DNA from 4 places in the Stenotrophomonas sp. GW821-FHT01H02A genome. Region 2 is predicted to be linked to each of the others. Evidence: predicted binding sites of a transcription regulator. Region 2 holds the regulator's gene; each other region holds the start of a gene.
What was found. The regulator FliA, encoded in region 2, starts transcription of late flagellar genes. The targets are predictions, from matches to a motif close to TAAAGTTTNNCNNNCNNNGGCCGATAA.
Positions count from the first base shown of each region.

Region 1: the regulator FliA is predicted to act here: its motif matches at 1,810-1,836, upstream of AC07WC_RS14355 (methyl-accepting chemotaxis protein).
Region 3: the regulator FliA is predicted to act here: its motif matches at 2,327-2,353, upstream of AC07WC_RS04750 (methyl-accepting chemotaxis protein).
Region 4: the regulator FliA is predicted to act here: its motif matches at 2,338-2,364, upstream of AC07WC_RS04450 (HDOD domain-containing protein).

Region 1 is NZ_JBWKWI010000009.1:76,624-80,832, reverse strand. It holds gene AC07WC_RS14355 (methyl-accepting chemotaxis protein) at 1-1,779, opposite strand, end outside; gene AC07WC_RS14350 (Rrf2 family transcriptional regulator) at 1,961-2,413, shown strand; gene AC07WC_RS14345 (NAD(P)/FAD-dependent oxidoreductase) at 2,403-3,311, shown strand; gene AC07WC_RS14340 (aldo/keto reductase) at 3,401-4,209, opposite strand, start outside.
Region 2 is NZ_JBWKWI010000003.1:356,277-360,485, forward strand. It holds gene AC07WC_RS07165 (chemotaxis protein CheA) at 1-1,352, opposite strand, end outside; gene AC07WC_RS07170 (protein phosphatase CheZ) at 1,358-1,972, opposite strand; gene cheY (chemotaxis response regulator CheY) at 1,972-2,364, opposite strand; gene AC07WC_RS07180 (RNA polymerase sigma factor FliA) at 2,381-3,127, opposite strand; gene AC07WC_RS07185 (MinD/ParA family ATP-binding protein) at 3,124-4,011, opposite strand; gene AC07WC_RS07190 (AAA family ATPase) at 3,998-4,209, opposite strand, start outside.
Region 3 is NZ_JBWKWI010000002.1:301,489-305,697, reverse strand. It holds gene AC07WC_RS04765 (adenylosuccinate synthase) at 1-192, shown strand, start outside; gene AC07WC_RS04760 (M23 family metallopeptidase) at 491-1,189, opposite strand; gene AC07WC_RS04755 (L,D-transpeptidase family protein) at 1,194-2,171, opposite strand; gene AC07WC_RS04750 (methyl-accepting chemotaxis protein) at 2,388-4,209, shown strand, end outside.
Region 4 is NZ_JBWKWI010000002.1:231,001-235,209, reverse strand. It holds gene AC07WC_RS04460 (S8 family serine peptidase) at 1-990, shown strand, start outside; gene AC07WC_RS04455 (Glu/Leu/Phe/Val dehydrogenase dimerization domain-containing protein) at 1,072-2,169, opposite strand; gene AC07WC_RS04450 (HDOD domain-containing protein) at 2,464-3,561, shown strand; gene AC07WC_RS04445 (phospholipase D family protein) at 3,563-4,209, opposite strand, start outside.

The DNA.
Region 1 (4,209 bases), on a different contig from region 2:
GGCCGCACCGGCCGAGCGCTGCGCCAGCGTGCGCACTTCGCTGGCGACCACCGCGAAGCCGCGGCCCTGCTCGCCGGCGCGTGCCGCTTCGACGGCGGCGTTGAGCGCGAGGATGTTGGTCTGGAACGCGATGCCGTCGATGACGCCGATGATCTCGGCGATCTGCCGCGACGACGACTGCATCGCCCCCATCGTGGTGACCACCTCGCCAACCACCTCGCCGCCCTGCATGGCGACCGACGCGGCGTTGATCGCGAGCTGGTTGGCCCGGCGCGCATGCTCGGCGTTCTGGCGCACGGTGGAGGTGAGTTCCTCCATCGAGGCGGCGGTCTCTTCCAGGTTGGCCGCCTGCTGTTCGGTACGGCGCGACAGATCGCTGTTGCCTGCGGCGATCTCGCCGGCCGCGGTCTGGATCGACTGCGCGGCCTGCTTGATGTCGCCGACGATGGTGGCCAGCTGACCGGTGGTGCGCGCCATGTCATCGCGCATGCGCGCGAACACGCCATGGAAGTCGCCGTGCATGCGCGCGCTGAGATCACCGCCGGCGATCGCCTGGAGCACGCGCGAGGCCTCGCCCAGGTCCTGCTCGGTGGTGTGCATCAGGCGGTTGAGGCCGCCGACCATCTCGCCGAAGTCGTGCTGATAACGCGCTTCATCGCCGCGCTGGCTGAAATCGCCCACGGCGGCGGCCTCGGCCAGCCGCTTGATCTCGGCATTGATCGCACCGAGGTTGGCCTTGGCCGTATCCAGTGCCTGGGTGATCACCGCCTTCTCGCCGGGCAGGCGCTCCATGTCCACCGACAGATCACCGACCGCGTAGTGGCCCATGATCTCGATCGCCCGCAGCTTCACCTGGATGTGGTTGGCGACCAGGGTGTTGGTGTCGCGCACCATCTGCCCATAGCCGCCGGGGAATGCCGTGGCGTCCATGCGGTAGCTGATCTCACCGGCGTCGTGGCGCTGTGCCATGGTCGCCTGCGCGGCCAGCACGTCCTTCAGGGTCTGGGTCACCGCGCGCATCGCGGTGCCGAGGCGACCGATCTCGTCGTGGCTGCGCACCACCACGACATGCTCCAGATCACCGCGTGCCACCGCGCGTGCCGCCGCTTCCACCGCGACCACCGGGGCGATCACCGCGCGCCGCAGCCACACGGTAAGCGCGACCAGCAGCAGCACCGCCGCCAGTGCCGTGACGATCGCCGAGGCGACCAGCGCTTCGCGGGCGCGCTCGGAAGTGGCGTTGGTCTCGTACGCCGCGCGCTCGCTGGCCCGCGCAGCCAGTGCATCCAAGGTGGTACCCACGGCACGGTCGGCCCCGAGCACCAGCGCGTCGCCGGCCTGGGTGTCATAGCCACTGGACGCGAACGCCTCCAGCGCGCCGCGGTAGCGGGCCTCCAATGCGCGGTGCTCGGCCAGGAACCGGTTGGCCAGCGTGCGTGTCTGTTCGTCGCGGCTGGTCGCCAGCGTGCCGGCCAGGGCTTCAATGCGGCGTCCTTCCGCAGTGAACGCGGCCAGGTGGCGCTCGCGCTGGGCGTCATCGGCACCGCGGATCAACACGTTCTTCCACTCCTGCACCTGCAGGCGGAACCCGCGCTGCAGCAGCTCGGCCTGTGCCTTGCGAGCGACCTCGACGGGCACCTCGGCCGCCAGGTGCCGCCAGGCCGAGCCCAGCCCGGCCAAGGCGGCCAGCACGATGATGACCAGGCCGAGCGACAGCGCGCCCAGCAGTTTGAATTGAAGACTCAGGGCGCGTGGACGCGCCGGTGCGGAGGACGTCATGAGAGATCAAAAGTAAGGAAGGGCGATGCGGTATCGGTCTGTTGGGGACACCCTGAAGTGCGACGCCAATCACGCTTCGCGTTCCATTCAATGTTGTGAAGGCTGCGTGTATGCGGAAGTAAGCTAAAAATGGAACGAAACAGGACTGGACAGGCAATCAATATGTAACTATCGTTGTTACATGAAATCCAGCAACCAGTTTTCCGACGCGCTGCACGTGATGGCCCATCTGGTCGGCCAGGACGGCCCGCGCACCTCCGAACAGCTCGCTACTTGCCTGCCGACCCATCCCGTGGTGATCCGGCGTCTGCTGTCGGCCCTGAACAAGGGCGGCCTGGTGACGACCGTGCGTGGCCACGGGGGCGGCGCCCAACTCGCCCGGGCGCCGGCGCAGATCACGCTGCACGATGTGTATCTCGCCATCGGTGCGCCCGCCCTGCTGCACACCGGCGCACGCGAGACCGGACGCGGCTGCCCGGTGCAGCGCGTGGTCAACGAGGCACTCGACGACAGTTACCGCCAGGCCCAGGCCCTGCTCGAGGCCCGCCTGCGCGACACCACCCTGGCCACGTTGGGCGAGGAATTCGCCCGCCACCTGGCTCACCACGCTGCAGGAGTTCCCCATGACGCTTGATGCGATTGTCGTCGGCGGCAGTTTCGCCGGCCTGTCCGCTGCCCTGATCCTGGCGCGTGCGCGCCGCGAGGTGCTGGTGATCGACAGCGGCCTGCCACGCAACCGCTTCGCCGCACATTCCCACGGTGTCCTCGGCCAGGATGGCATCGCCGGCGCCGAGCTGCTGCGCAACGCCAAGGCGCAGTTGCTGGACTATCCCACCGTGCGCTGGATCAGTGACACGGTCTGCACGGCCCAGCCGACCGTGGATGGTTTCGTGGTCGGCACCGCGAACGGTGACACCTGGGCCACGCGCAAGCTGCTGCTGGCAACCGGCATCCGCGATGCGCTGCCGGAACTGCCTGGGCTGGCCGAACGCTGGGGCCACAGCGTGGTGCATTGCCCGTACTGCCATGGCTATGAAATCGGCGGCGGTGCGATCGGCCTGCTGGGCGGGCATGAGAAATCCGCGACGATGGCCGCGTTGCTCGCGGACTGGGGCAACGTCACCCTGTTCGCGCACGGCATGACACTGGCGCCGGAGGAACTCGCCGCCCTGCAGCATCGCGGGGTCAGCATCGAGCACGAGGCGGTGACCGGGCTGGAAGGTGAAGCACCCGCATTGAGCGCGGCCGTGCTCGCCGATGGCCGCCGGATCGAACTGCGCGCGCTGTTCGTCACCGCGGGGCAGCACATGGGCACGCCGTTGGTCGAGCAGCTGGGCTGCGCGCTGGAGGACAGCCCGATCGGTGTGCTGGTCCAGGTCGACGCGGGCAAGCAGACCAGCGTGCCCGGCATTTACGCCGCGGGCGACGCAACGCTGGTCGGCAACATCAGCCTGGCCAGTGCCGAAGGCGTGCGCGCTGGCGTGAGCCTGCACCACGCGCTGGTCGCCGAAGACAGCCGGGCAAGCCGATAAGACGAGCGAGCCCGGACTGGAAACGGAACGCCCGCCCCGGACGGACACAGCCGCCCTGCGGCGGCTGTCCGTCACACAGGGCGGTGTGCTCAGCCCTGTTCGGCGCTCGCCGCATCCAGCTGCTGCACATCCTGCGTCGACAGCGCGACGTTCGCGGCCGCCAGCACATCCTTCAACTGCTCGACACTGGTGGCGCTGACGATCGGCGCGGTGATGCCCGGGCGTGCGATCAACCACGCGATCGCCACCTGCGAGGGGCTCACGCCATGCGTGCTGGCCACATCGTCCAGCGCGGCGAGGATGCGCAGGCCGCGCGGATTGACGTATTTGTCCACCACACTCTGGCCGCGCGCGCTGCTCTTGCCCGCATCGGCGGCACTGCGGTACTTGCCGCTGAGGAAGCCACTGGCCAGCGAGTAGTAGCTGATCACGCCCAGCTGCGCTTCGCGCACCACCGCTTCCAGCCCGGCTTCGTAGCCGGCACGGTCGTACAGGTTGTACTCCGGTTGCAGCGTCTCGTAGCGGGGCAGCTTGTAGTCGGCCGAGACCTTCAAGGCATCGCGCAGGCGCTCGGCGCTGTAGTTGGAGGCACCGATCGCGCGCACCTTGCCCTGTTCGATCAGGCGACCGAAGGCCGCCAGCGTGGATTCGAGCGGGGTGGATTCATCATCCTCGTGCGCCTGGTACAGATCGATCACGTCGGTCTGCAGGCGGCGCAGCGAGTCCTCCACCGCCGCGGTGATGTTGTCGGCGGACAGGCCCGGGTGTTCGGACCACTTGGCCACCTTGGTCGCCAGCACCACCTTGTCACGCTTGCCACTGTGTTTGAACCAGCGGCCCAGGATGGTTTCCGATTCACCGCCCTGGTTGCCCGGCACCCATGCCGAATAGACATCGG
Region 2 (4,209 bases):
ATGCGCGACTGGACCACGTCCATGCCCACGCCACGGCCGGAGATGTCGGTGACCTGCTGCTTGGTCGAGAAGCCGGGCAGGAACACCAGGTGCAGGCATTCCTCGCTGCTCAGGCGGGCCGCGGCCTCCGGGTCGATCAAGCCCTTCTCGCGCGCCTTCTGGCGCAGGCGTTCGGGATCGATGCCGGCGCCGTCGTCCTGCACTTCGATGCTGACGTAGTCGCCTTCCTGCTGGGCCGACAGGCGCACGTGGCCGCTGCGCGGCTTGCCCTGGGCCTCGCGCAGGTCGGGCATTTCCACGCCATGGTCGATCGCATTGCGGACCAGATGGACCAGCGGATCGGCCAGCGCTTCGACCAGGTTGCGGTCGAGTTCGGTTTCCGCGCCGATCAGTTCCAGTTCGACTTCCTTCTTCAGCGACCGCGCCACGTCGCGGGCCACCTTGGGAAAGCGCGAGAACACCTTGCCGACCGGCTGCATGCGCGTGCGCATGACCGCCGACTGCAGCCGTGCGGTCGCGATGTCCAGCGTGGACACCGCGCGGTCGAGCTCTTCATCGTGCAGGCGCGCGCGCAGGGTCTTGAGTCGGTTGCGCGAGAGCACCAGCTCGCCGATCAGGTTGACGATCGCATCCAGGCGCTTGGTGTCCACGCGCACCGTGTGTTCGGCTTCGGCGACCGGTTTGGCCGGGGCCGGCTTCGCGCTCGGTGCCGCCGGTGCCGCCGTGGCGCGAGGAGCGGGCGAGGGTGTACTGGTTATCGCGTTGGCACCGGGAACGGCGCCACCGTGCAACTGGTCCAGCAGCGCTTCGAACTCGTCTTCGCCGATCAGGCCGTCGTCCTGCTTCGGCGCGGCAACGGCGGCCGGCGCCGCGCCACCATGCAGCTGGTCGAGCAGGGCTTCGAACTCATCATCGGTGATCAGTTCGCCACCGCTGCCGGCCGTGGGAGCGGCCGCGGGCGTCGGCGTGGCCGGACCGTTGACGTCGAACTGGGCGATCAGTTCCGGCGGGGCATACCCCGGCTCGGTCCCGGCCGAGACCGAATCCAGCATCGACTGCAGGTAGTCCAGCGACTGCTGGGCCGCATCGAAATGGTGGGCCTGCAGCGTGGCCTGGCCCGAGCGCGCCATGCCGAGGGTTTCCTCGGCGGCGTGGCACAGCTCGACCATCGCCTGGATGCCGAGGAAGCCGGCACCGCCCTTGAGGGTGTGGAAACCACGGAACACGGCGTTGAGCTGGTCGGCATCCTGGGGCGCCTGCTCCAGCGACACCAGCTGTTCGCCGAGGCGGTCCAGGATTTCCTGGGCCTCGAGGATGAAATCGGCAGCGATATCGTCTGGCACAGCACTCATGATCGTTACAGTCCCAGGTCCGAGAGCAGGTCGTCGGCGTCGTTCTGTGACACCGCATGGCGATCCAGGCCATTCACGGCCGGGCCGGCCAGGCCGTTGTTGTCGCGCTTGCTGTCGTCGTCCTGCGGCGGCAGGCCGAGCGCGCCGAAGCCCTCGTGCACGCGCCGCACGATCCCGACCACGCGGCGGATGATCTGGCCGGTGAGGTCCTGGTAGCTCTGCGTCAGCGCGATTTCGGTCAGGTTGTGGCGGATCCGGTCCAGCTGCTGGTCCTGGTCGGGCGTCAACCCGTTGGCGCGCAGCTGCTCGGTCAGCGAGCGACATTCCTCGGCCAGGTCCAGCGTGCGGTGGGTGGCCTGTTCGGTCATCGCCACCACGTGGTCCAGGCGCGCGCAGGCATCATCCAGCTCGCCGGCTTCGCTGGGCAGGCTGGGCAGTTCGCCCAGGGCCTGGCCGAGCTCGCGGGCCAGGCGGTTCAGGCCGGCCATCATCGGCTGCGTGCGCAGCGCGGCGAGCGCGTCGATTTCCCGGCGCCAACCGGCCTCGTCACCACTCTCCAGTGCGGCCAGGGCGTCCTGCAGGCGCTGCACCAGCGCGGATTTGTCGCTCAGGGTTTCCATCAGGCGCTCGCTGCCAGGCGTTCGAAGATCTTGCCGAGCTTTTCTTCCAGGGTCTGCGCGGTGAACGGTTTGATGATGTAGCCGTTCACGCCGGCCTGGGCGGCTTCGATGATCTGCTCGCGCTTGGCTTCAGCGGTGACCATCAGCACCGGCAGGGTCTTGAGCTTGGCATCGGCACGCACGGCCTTGAGCAGGTCGATGCCGGTCATGACTGGCATGTTCCAGTCGGTGACCACGAAATCGAACGGCTGGCTCTGCAACATCGCCAGCGCGGCATGCCCGTCCTCGGCTTCGGCCGTATTGGTGAAGCCCAGATCGCCCAGCAGGTTCTTGACGATACGACGCATGGTCGAGAAGTCGTCGACGATCAGGATACGCATGTTCTTGTTCAAAGCATTTTCCTCGATTTCAATGGTTCTCGAGGCCGGCGTCTGCCGCCTCGAAGATCTTCAGCCGGCCCCGCAGGCGCAGCACGGCCTGGCCATGGATCTGGCACACGCGCGATTCGCTGACACCCAGTACGGCACCGATCTCTTTCAGGTTCAGTTCCTGCTCGTAGTACAGCGACAGGACCAGCTGTTCGCGTTCGGGCAGCAGGCCGATCGCATTGCCCAGCTCGCGCCCGAATTCGCCGCGCTCCAGGACCTGCTGCGGGGTCGGGCCGCCCTGGGCGACGGTGTCCAGCTCGCCCTGGTCTTCGATCCGCGATTCCAGGCTCAGCACCTGGCCGCGCGAGGCGTCTTCCATCAGGCGCAGGTAGTCCGGCAGTGGCATGTCCATCGCGGCGGCCACTTCGGTGGCGCTGGCGGCGCGGCCGGTGCTCTGCTCCAGGCGACGGATGGTCGCGGCGGCATCGCGGGCCCGGCGGTGCACCGAACGCGGCACCCAGTCGCCGCGGCGGATCTCGTCGATCATCGAGCCGCGGATGCGGATCGAGGCGTAGGTTTCGAACGAGGCGCCCTGGTCGGCGTCGTAGCTGCGCGAGGCCTCGATCAGGCCCATCATCCCGGCCTGGATCAGATCGTCCACTTCCACGCTCGCCGGCAGGCGCGCGGCCAGATGGTGGGCGATCCGCCGGACCAGGTCCGAGTGCTGGGCAATGCACTCGTTCGCGGCGGTCCGCTGGACCTCTTTGTATTGTGCTGCGCCTTTCATGCCGTCACCCCGCGCTGCTTGAGGATGCGTTCCAGGAAGAACTCGACCCCGCCACGCGGCTCGGTCGGGGCCTGCCAGCGGGCGGTGCGGCGCGCGATCTCGGTCAGCGCCAGCGCGGCCGGGCTGGAGGGATAGGCCTTGACCACCGGCTGCTGGCGCTGCACCGACAGGCGCAGCCAGTCATCCTGCGGCACGCAGCCCAGGTAGTTCAGCGAGACATCGGCGAGGAACTTCTCGCAGACGCGGGTCAGCTTTTCGTACAGCACGCGGCCTTCGTTCGGGTCGCGGACCATGTTGGCCACCACCTGGATCCGGTCCACGCCGCGCTCGCGCGAGAGCACCTTGATCAGCGCGTAGGCATCGGTGATCGAGGCCGGCTCATCGCAGACCACCACCACGGTGTCCTGCGCGGCCTGGCAGAAGGTCAGCACGCCATCGGTGATGCCGGCGGCGGTGTCCACGATCATGATGTCCAGCTCGCGCTCGAGCTCGGAGAACACGTTGACCAGGCCGACGTGCTCGGCCGGCTGCAGCTCGGCCATGTGGCGGCGGCCGGAGGCGGCGGGGACCACCAGCACGCCGCCGGGGCCTTCCATGATCACTTCTTCCAGCGTGCAGCGCCCGGCGACCAGGTCGGCCAGGGTCACCTTCGGCTGCAGGCCGAGGATCACGTCGATGTTGGCCAGGCCGAGGTCGGCGTCCAGCAGCAGCGTGCGTTTGCCCATGTCCGCCAGCGCCACGGCCAGATTGGCCGAAACGTTCGTTTTGCCCACGCCGCCCTTGCCGCCGGTGACGGCGATGGTGCGGACCGGGCCCAGCGGCTGGCTTCGGGTAGCCGACAACGGGAAGGTCTTGGTCAGCTTGGCGTACTCACGCGACGGCATGGTTCAACTCCGGGTTGCAGGGCATATCGGCCGCGCGGCGCAAATCTTCAAGGCGAAGTACAAGATTGGCCGCACTGGCACGGTGCAGGTCTTCGGGAACGTCCTGGCCATCGGTGACCCAGGTGATCGGCAGGCGGTGGTCGACCGCCACCGACAGGGCGGTACCGAAGCGGCCGGTCTCGTCCAGCTTGCTCAGCA
Region 3 (4,209 bases), on a different contig from region 2:
TGCACGCCGGTGTACCTGGAGTTCCCGGGCTGGACCGAGAACACCCACGGCATCACCAACTGGGATGACCTGCCGCCGGCCGCCCGCGCTTACCTGCGCGCGCTGGAAGAGCTGGCCGGTTGCCCGGTCAGCATCGTCTCGACCGGCCCGGACCGCGACCACACCATGGTCCTGCAGGACCCGTTCGCCTGATCAGGCGCAGGCGTGCCGGGCAGGCCTGGTAGTGCCTGAAGGTGCAGGAAGAGCCCCGCGAAAGCGGGGCTTTTTCGTGGCGGGCGCCTCAGCGTTGGCCGGCGCCCATCCGCACGTCGGACAATTCCAGGTTGCCGTCCTGGTTCGCGTCCAGCCGTTGGAAACGCATCTCCGAGGAGCGGTGCATCTCTTCGGCACTCAGTCGCTGGCGAGCTCAATGACCGCCTGGACGTGCTGCCTGGTCGTGCCTGGGAAACTGGCGCGGGCGATGCGGGACGCAGCCCCCGGCCCACGTTGATCAGAGCGCCTGCTGACCTTTCAGTACCGGATAGGGGTTGATGGATTCGCCCTTCCACCACTGCTTTTCCGGACCCAGTACGTGGATCTCGAAATGCAGGTGCGGCGCTTCGGGACTGGCATTACCGGTGCTGCCGACGTAGCCGATCACCTCGCCACGCTTGATCGTCTTCTTCTCGACCAGACCGTCGGCATAGCGGTCCAGGTGCGCGTAGTAGTAGCAGTAACGGCCGCTCGGTTCGAACTGGTACACGGTCAGCCCGCCGCGCACGCTGTCGAACAGCTTCTCCACCGTGCCATCGGCAACGGCCAGCACCGGCGTACCGTTCGGCGCCAGGATGTCGATCGCATCGTGCACGCGGCCTTCGCTGCGCGCATCGGTGAACGTGTCCTGCAGTTGGTCAGCACGGATGCCCTGGACAGGCAGCAGCAACGCGCCGGCCGCGTCCTCCGGTGCGGGTGCGGGCGCGGGTGCGGAACCGCCCGCGTCAGGCGCGGGCGGTGAGGGCGTGGTCTGGATCGGCGCCGGCGCGGGTGCAGGTGGCGGTGGCACGTCGAGTGCGGCGCGGGTGGAACTCGTGGCCGAGCCTACTTTGGCCGGCTCGGCGGCACCCAGGCGGGCAGAGGGGCCGGGCGCCAGCAGCCAGTACCCGACCACGCCGATCACCAGGCCTACCGCCAGCAGTCGCAGTGTCTTCATGTGCTTACTCCTGCATCACGACCGGCACGGAGGCATCCACCGCATCGGCCACCTGCAGCGCATCCCAGTTGGTCATGCGCACGCAGCCGTGCGATTCGGTCTTGCCGACATGGCCGGGCTCGGGGGTGCCGTGCAGGCCGTAATGCGGCTTGGAGATGTCGATCCAGACCACGCCGACCGGATTGTTCGGGCCCGGCGGCAGCACCGCCTTGCTATCGCCGGCCTTGGCGTCCCAGAACAGCTTGGGGTTGTAGTGGAAGGTGGGATCGCGCGAGATGCCGAGGATCGTCCACTTCCCGATCGGGAGGGGGTCATGCTTGCTGCCCGAAGACACCGGGAACTGCGCGTAGACGTTGCCATCGGCATCGAACAGTCGCAGCGTCGAGTCGGACTTGTCGATCACCAGCTTGCTGGCCTTGGCCAGCGGCGTCACCGCGATGTTCGGCACCTGGATCACGCTGCCGGCCTTGCCCAGGTCCACGCCCGGGTTGAGGGTTTTCAGCAGGTCCGGCGAGGCGTGGAAGCGTTCGCCCAGCGCCTCTTCTACCGAGCCGAAGCCCAATGCTTTCAACTTGGCCTGTTCGGCCGGGCCCTTCGGCACGGGGTGGAACGGGCCGGCGACGTCCTCGGCGGTCAGCGTGTAGCGCACCAGGGGCGGCGCGCTGTCCGGTTGCAGGGCCTGCCATGTCGCATCGTCCAGTTCGCCGGTGACCTTCAATCCGCGCGCGGCCTGGAACCCGGAAACCGCGCGCTTCTGGTTGGAGCCGACTTCACCATCGATCTGCCCGGGCGAGAAATGCGCCCGATCCAGCAGCACCTGCGCATGGAGATCCGAGCGTGGGCCGGTGGCCACCGGCGTCTCGGCGTCGATACTCGTCGCGGCCGGCGCGGGTGCCGTCTGCGCGATGGCCCAGCCTGAGGACGCCCCCAGGGCGAGGGCAAGCGTGGTGACGCGGGCGATTCGGTGCAGGCGAAGGGACATCGGCAACTCCAGCGGGAACGTGTTTCCACCATGCCTGCCCGGCGTGCGCACTCACCGTGAAAAGCCTGACGCGGGGCTGAGTGGCGGTGCAGAACAAGCTGCGCATGGCGCAGGGCGTTACGTGAATCCATTCACAGCGTGGTCACGCCCGCCGGTCAAGGCGCTGCATCCGGCGCCGATACCAGCCCACCCCCCCCCACGTTTTTTGGATGTCTCATGGATTTTTTGCGGAACGTCAGCGTTGTCTGGCGTCTAGGTATGGGCTTCGGCCTGTTGTTGCTGCTGGTGGCGGCCGTCGTGGCCACCGGCGCTGCCGGCAGTGCGGTGCAGAAGCGCGCGATGCAGCAGGTGGTCGAGGTCAACGTGGCCAAAGTGCGGCTGCTCTCGGACATGCTCGATGCCAATAACCAGATGATGGTCGTGCGCCGGGAAATGCTGATCCGCCAGGGCGACGGCCTGGCCGATGATGAGGCGCGCATCGCCGCGCTCGTCGCGCGCTATGAAGCGAGCTGGATGGCCTACCAGGCATTGCCGACGCAGCCAGGCGACCAGCCCATCGGTGAGGCCATCGCCGCCCGGCGCGCTGCGGCACGTCCGCTCAACAAGCAGATGAGCGAACAGATGGAGCAGGGCGACTTCGCCGCGGCCACCGCACTCACCCTGGGTGCGGTGCAGGAGGCGGCCAATGGGTGGAACCAGGCCCTCAGTGATGGCGTGGTCTACGAGGAAAAGCAAAGCCGCGAGGCCGCTGCCGATGCGATCCGGCTCGGCGAGCGCACGCTGCTGCAGCTGCTTGTATTGGGCGCGATTGCGCTGGTGGTCGGCATCGCCGCGTCCGTCCTGATCGGCCGCAGCCTGACCGGGCCGTTGGCCCGGGCGGTCGCCCTGGCGACGCGGATGGCCAAGGGCGACCTGGCGCAGGACGTCCAGCTGGGTGGCCGCGACGAAATCACCCAGCTCGGCAATGCCATGGCGACGGTCCGCCAGAGCGTCCAGGGCGCGATCGCCGCGCAGCTGGACATGGCGCGCCAGCACGACGCCGGCGCCCTCCGTCATCGCATGGATGAATCCGCCTTCCCGGGCGATTTCGGGCGGATGATCCGTGCCACCAACGAGCTGGTCGGTTCCCACGTCGCGGTGGAGTTCCACATGGTCGAGGTAATGCAGCGCTACGCGATCGGCGATCTGAGCCGCGATCTGGACAGCTATCCGGGCGAGAAGGCCGTGCTCACCAGCACCATGGCCACGGTCAAGGCCAGCCTGATGGCGATCAACCAGCAGATCGAGACGCTGGCCGCGGCCGCGCATGCCGGCGACTTTTCGGTGCGCGGCAGCGAGCAGGCGTTCCAGTTCCAGTTCCGGGCCATGGTGGCCCAGCTCAACGGCATGATGGCCAGTTCGCAGAGCAGCATCGCCGATCTCTCGCAGGTGCTGCGTGCGATCTCCACCGGCGACCTGACCGCGCGGATGGAGGGCGATTACGAAGGCGTCTTCGCGCAGATGCGTGACGATGCGACGGTTACTGCCGTGCAGTTGACCGGCATCGTGCAGCAGATCCAGGGCGCGGCCGGCAGCATCAACGATGCCGCGCAGGAACTGGCGGCCGGCCATCACGATCTGTCGCGCCGCACCGAGCAGCAGGCGGCCAATCTGGAGGAAGCGGCGGCTTCGATGGAAGAGCTGACCTCCACGGTGCGGCAGAACGCCGAGCTCGCCAACCAGGCTGACCTGGAAGCCCATGCGGCCGGCGCCGCGGTGAAGGCGACCGAGCAGGCGATCGCGCAGATGGCCGCGGTGATGAACGAGATCGACCAGTCCTCGGCGCGCATTGCCGAGATCTCGTCGGTGATCGACGGCATCGCGTTCCAGACCAACATCCTGGCCCTGAACGCCGCGGTGGAAGCGGCCCGCGCCGGCGAGAACGGGCGCGGCTTCGCGGTCGTGGCCACCGAGGTGCGTACCCTGGCCCAGCGTGCCGGGACAGCGGCCAAGGAGATCAAGGATCTGATCGACGACGCCAGCAGCAAGGTCAGGACCG
Region 4 (4,209 bases), on a different contig from region 2:
CTGGACGGGTTTGCCGATGCGGCGGGGCAGCTGCAGCAGGTCGACGGCGCCAACGCCCTGCAGGCCAGCCTGGACAGTCTCTCCGGCAAAGCCCACGCGTTGGCCACGGCGGCCACCTTCGACAGCATCGACATGAACCGTCGTGCGCTGTCGGCCCGGGTGGGCGATGTGCAGGCCGCGCCGCGCCTGCGCGGTAGCTGGCAGAGCGTACTGGGCGAGGCAGGGCAGGGCAGCTTCGCCGGCAACGGGGTGGCAACCCGCGGTTGGATGATGGGCCAGGACATGGCACTCGGCAGCCATGGCGTGCTTGGTTTCGCGTTCGGCGAAACGCGCAGCTACGGCAGCCGCGAGTGGGGCAGTGACCGCGGCCGCGACCGTCAATCGCAGGCGCAGGTCTACGCGGGCTGGGGCACCGGCCGCGCGTATGCCATGGGCCAGATCGGCGCCGGCCAGTTCACCCGTGAGATCGATCGCCAGTTGCTGCTCGGTGCCGGCCAGTACGGCGTCAATGCACGCTACGGCGGCAGCTTCAGCGCGGCCAGCGTGGAGTCGGGCTACCGCTTCGGCGGCGCCACCGCCTCGCTGACGCCTTACCTGGGGGCCGAGTATGCCCGGGTGGACAGCGATGGTTTCAGTGAAGCGGGCGGCATGGGCTTCGGCCTGCGCGCGCAGGAGGCGGTGAGTACGCGCAGCCAGGCCTTGGCCGGCCTGCGCGCCGAGCGCCGCTGGGGCGGCTGGTCGCTGCGCGGTTACGCCGAGTGGCAACAGCAGCTGTCCAGTGATGGCCTTTCCTTGGACGCCAGCTTTGTCGGCGTCGAAGCCTGGGCACCCTTGGCGGGCCTGCAGCCGGCCCGCTCGGGCGGGTTGTTCGGGCTTTCGGTGGAATCCTGGCTGAGCCGCACCAGCCGCCTGGCGTTCGGCTATGACCAGCGCTTCGGCCCGCGCGGCGATCTGCGCCAGGTGCAGTTGCGCTACTCGGCCGGGTTCTAGGCGCGGGTCTTGCCGCAACGTCCGCGAAATGAAAGAGGGCGCGATCGATGATCGCGCCCTCTTCGTTTGCCACCGCAGCGCTCAGTTGCCGCGCAGCGTGCCCCGCCGCGGCGTGCTGCGGCCCAGCGGCATTTTCAGCTTGCCGATCGCAAGGATGCGCGACTCGGCGATCTGGTCGGCGGCGCGTTGCGGGGCGATGCCTTCGCTCTGCGACAGCGCGAAGATGCGGCCGAGGTTGTGGTAGATGCTGCGGATCAGGCGCATCGCGCGCTCGCGGTTGTAGCCATCGATCTCCAGCGAGACGTTCATGACGCCACCGGCGTTGACCGCGTAATCCGGTGCATAGAGGATGCCGCGCGCATGCAGCTCGTCGCCCACGTCCAGGCTGGAGAGCTGGTTGTTGGCGGTGCCGCAGACGATCTTGCACTTCAGGCGTGGCAACGTGTCCGGATTGATCGCGCCTTCCAGCGCGCACGGCGCGAAAATGTCGGCGTTGACGTCGTAGATGTCCTCCGGCTTCACCGCTTCGGCACCGTACTCGGTGACGGCGCGGTCCACGCGCGCGCTGTCCAGGTCGCTGACGTACAACTTGGCGCCACGATCACGCAGCAGTTTCACCAGTTCCATGCCGATGTGGCCCAGGCCCTGCACCGCGATGCTGGCCTTGCCCACTTCCTCATGCCCCAGCTTGTGCTGCATCGCCGCCATCAACGCCTGCAGCGCGCCATACGCCGTGAACGGGGCCGGGTCGCCGGAGCCCCCGTGCACCTGGTGTACGCCGGTGACGTACTCGCTTTCCAGGTAGATGTTCTCCATGTCGTTGACATCGGTACCCACGTCTTCGGCGGTGATGTAGCGCCCGCCCAGCGAATCGACATAGCGGCCGAACGCGCGGAACAGCACTTCGCTCTTGTCACGCTTCGGGTCGCCGATGATCACCGCCTTGCCGCCACCCACGTTGAGGCCGGCCAGGGCGTTCTTGTAGGTCATGGTGCGGCTCAGGCGCAGCGCATCGGCCAGGGCCTCGTCGGTGCTGGCGTAGGGACGCATGCGCACGCCGCCCAGGGCCGGGCCCAGGGTGGTGTTGTGGATGGCGATGATCGCCCTCAGACCGGCGTCGCGGCTGTGGCAGAACACCACTTGTTCGTGACCGGTGGTTTCGAGGGTTTCAAATAACATGGTGGCTCCGATGGTGCGAACGGTGGCGAACAGCGGCGAACGCGCCAGCAAAAGGTGGGTTGTAAAACAAAAAAAGCGACGTCGTCGGGTCTCGGACGGGTCGCGCGGCGCCATTCTAGTCCATTCCGATGGAGGGTGTTGTCAGCGGAGCGCCTGCCGCGCCGCCATTAAAGTTGCTGAAGCGCAGGCCGATGCCGTGGCAACGGTGTGGATGGCCGGTCATCGCAGGAAGGATCACGTGGGCGCAGTCGCAACAACGCAAGGGCGGGACCCGGTGCGTCCAGGACGACCGGCATGACCGTCGCGATCTGGATGGGCGCCGCGGTGCTGGTGCTGCTGGGTGTGGCCGTCCTGCTCCGCCAGCGGCGTGGCATGGCGGCGCCCGCGATGGACCGCGCCAGCGGACTGCAGGAGCGCAGCGCGGCCTTGCCGGCGGGGCTGCTGCCGCCGGGCACCGATCCGTTGGCGGTGCTGCAGGCCGGGCTGTACACGCTTGCGCTGGTGCCCCGCAGTGGCGATGCCGCCGACGCAGCGGCGCCGCATGCGGTTGAGCTGCGCGATGCCGTCACCGCCTCGCTGCTGGCGCGGGACTGGTCGGCCAGACACCTGCCGCGTCGGCCGCAGCTGCTGCCGCAGCTGATCCAGACCGTCAACGACAGCGACGCCTCGGCGCGCGCGATGGCTGGGATCATCAGCCAGGATCCGGTGCTGACCGGCAATCTGCTGCGCATCGCCAACAGCCCGGTCTACCGGGTGCAGGCGCGCCCGGTGGAGACGCTGCAGCGCGCGGTCACCCTGGTCGGTACCGATGGCATCCGCCAGATCATCAGCGCGGTGCTGGTGCAGCCGGTGATGCAGTTGCAGTGCGATGCCTTTCCGCAGTTCAGCGCCGTGATCTGGGAGCACGCGCTGCTGGCCTCGCGCGCTGCCGCCGATCACGCACGCACGGTCACCCATGAAGATGGCTTCGCCGCGCAGTGGCTGGGCCTGACCCAGGGCCTGGGCGCCGCGCTGGTGGTGCGCCATCTGCTGGATGCCTGTGCGGAGCAGGATGTGGCGGTACCGCCACGCGCGCTGGCGGCCGAACTGCTGGACAGCTGGACCCTGCCGGTGGCCAGCCGGATCGCCGCTGCGTGGGAGCTGCCCAAGGCGGTACACGATGCCCTGATCCGCCAGAGCGGCAGCGGGCTGGCGGCCAGCCTGCGCTTTGCGCGCGCGGCGGCGGCGGCCAGCCTGCTGTGCCGCCATGGCCAGATCGGCCAGGTCCAGGCGCTGGCCCTGCTGGAACAGCTGGACGACACACCGCCGCATGCCCTGCAGTGGATCTGGCGGCGCGTGCACGGGCGGGCGGTGGGTGAAGAGGCCGAACTCGAGGTGGCGCAGGCCGGCTGAGTCAGAGTTGCGACTCCAGCGGCAGCCAGCTGATCGCGCGCGCGCTGGCGCGCAGCCAGAACCCGGTATCCGGTTCGCTGTACAGCCAGTGCGGCGGCTGCGCATCCCGCTCCAGCCAGCGCACGTCGCCGTCCGGCCCCAGGGCCACCCAGTAACTCTGTTCCGGGCTGGCCAGGCGCAGATACTCGTCGCGCAGTTGCGCGGCGAGCGCCGGATCGTTGAACAGCACGCCCATCTCGGTGTTCAGATACGCCGAGCGTGGATCCAGGTTGAACGAGCCGACGAAGCCGCGTTGGTCATCGATCATGAAGGCCTTGGTGTGCAGGCTGGCGCCACTGCTGCCGAACAGGCCGCCGCCATCGACATTGCCGCGTGACTTGAGCTCGTACAGCTGCACGCCACCGCGCAGCAGCGGCGCCCGGTAGTGCATGTAACCGCTGTGCACGGCGGCCACGTCGTTGGCGGCCAGTGAGTTGGTGATCACCCCGACCTGGGCGCCACGCGCGACCATCGCGCCCAGCCCCGCCGTGCCGTCTTCGCCGGGCACGAAGTACGGCGAGATCAGCAGCGCCTTGTGCCGGGTGCTTTCCAGTTCCGCCACCAGGCGCGTCACCAGCCAGCTGGCCTGATCGTCGCGACGGTGTTTCA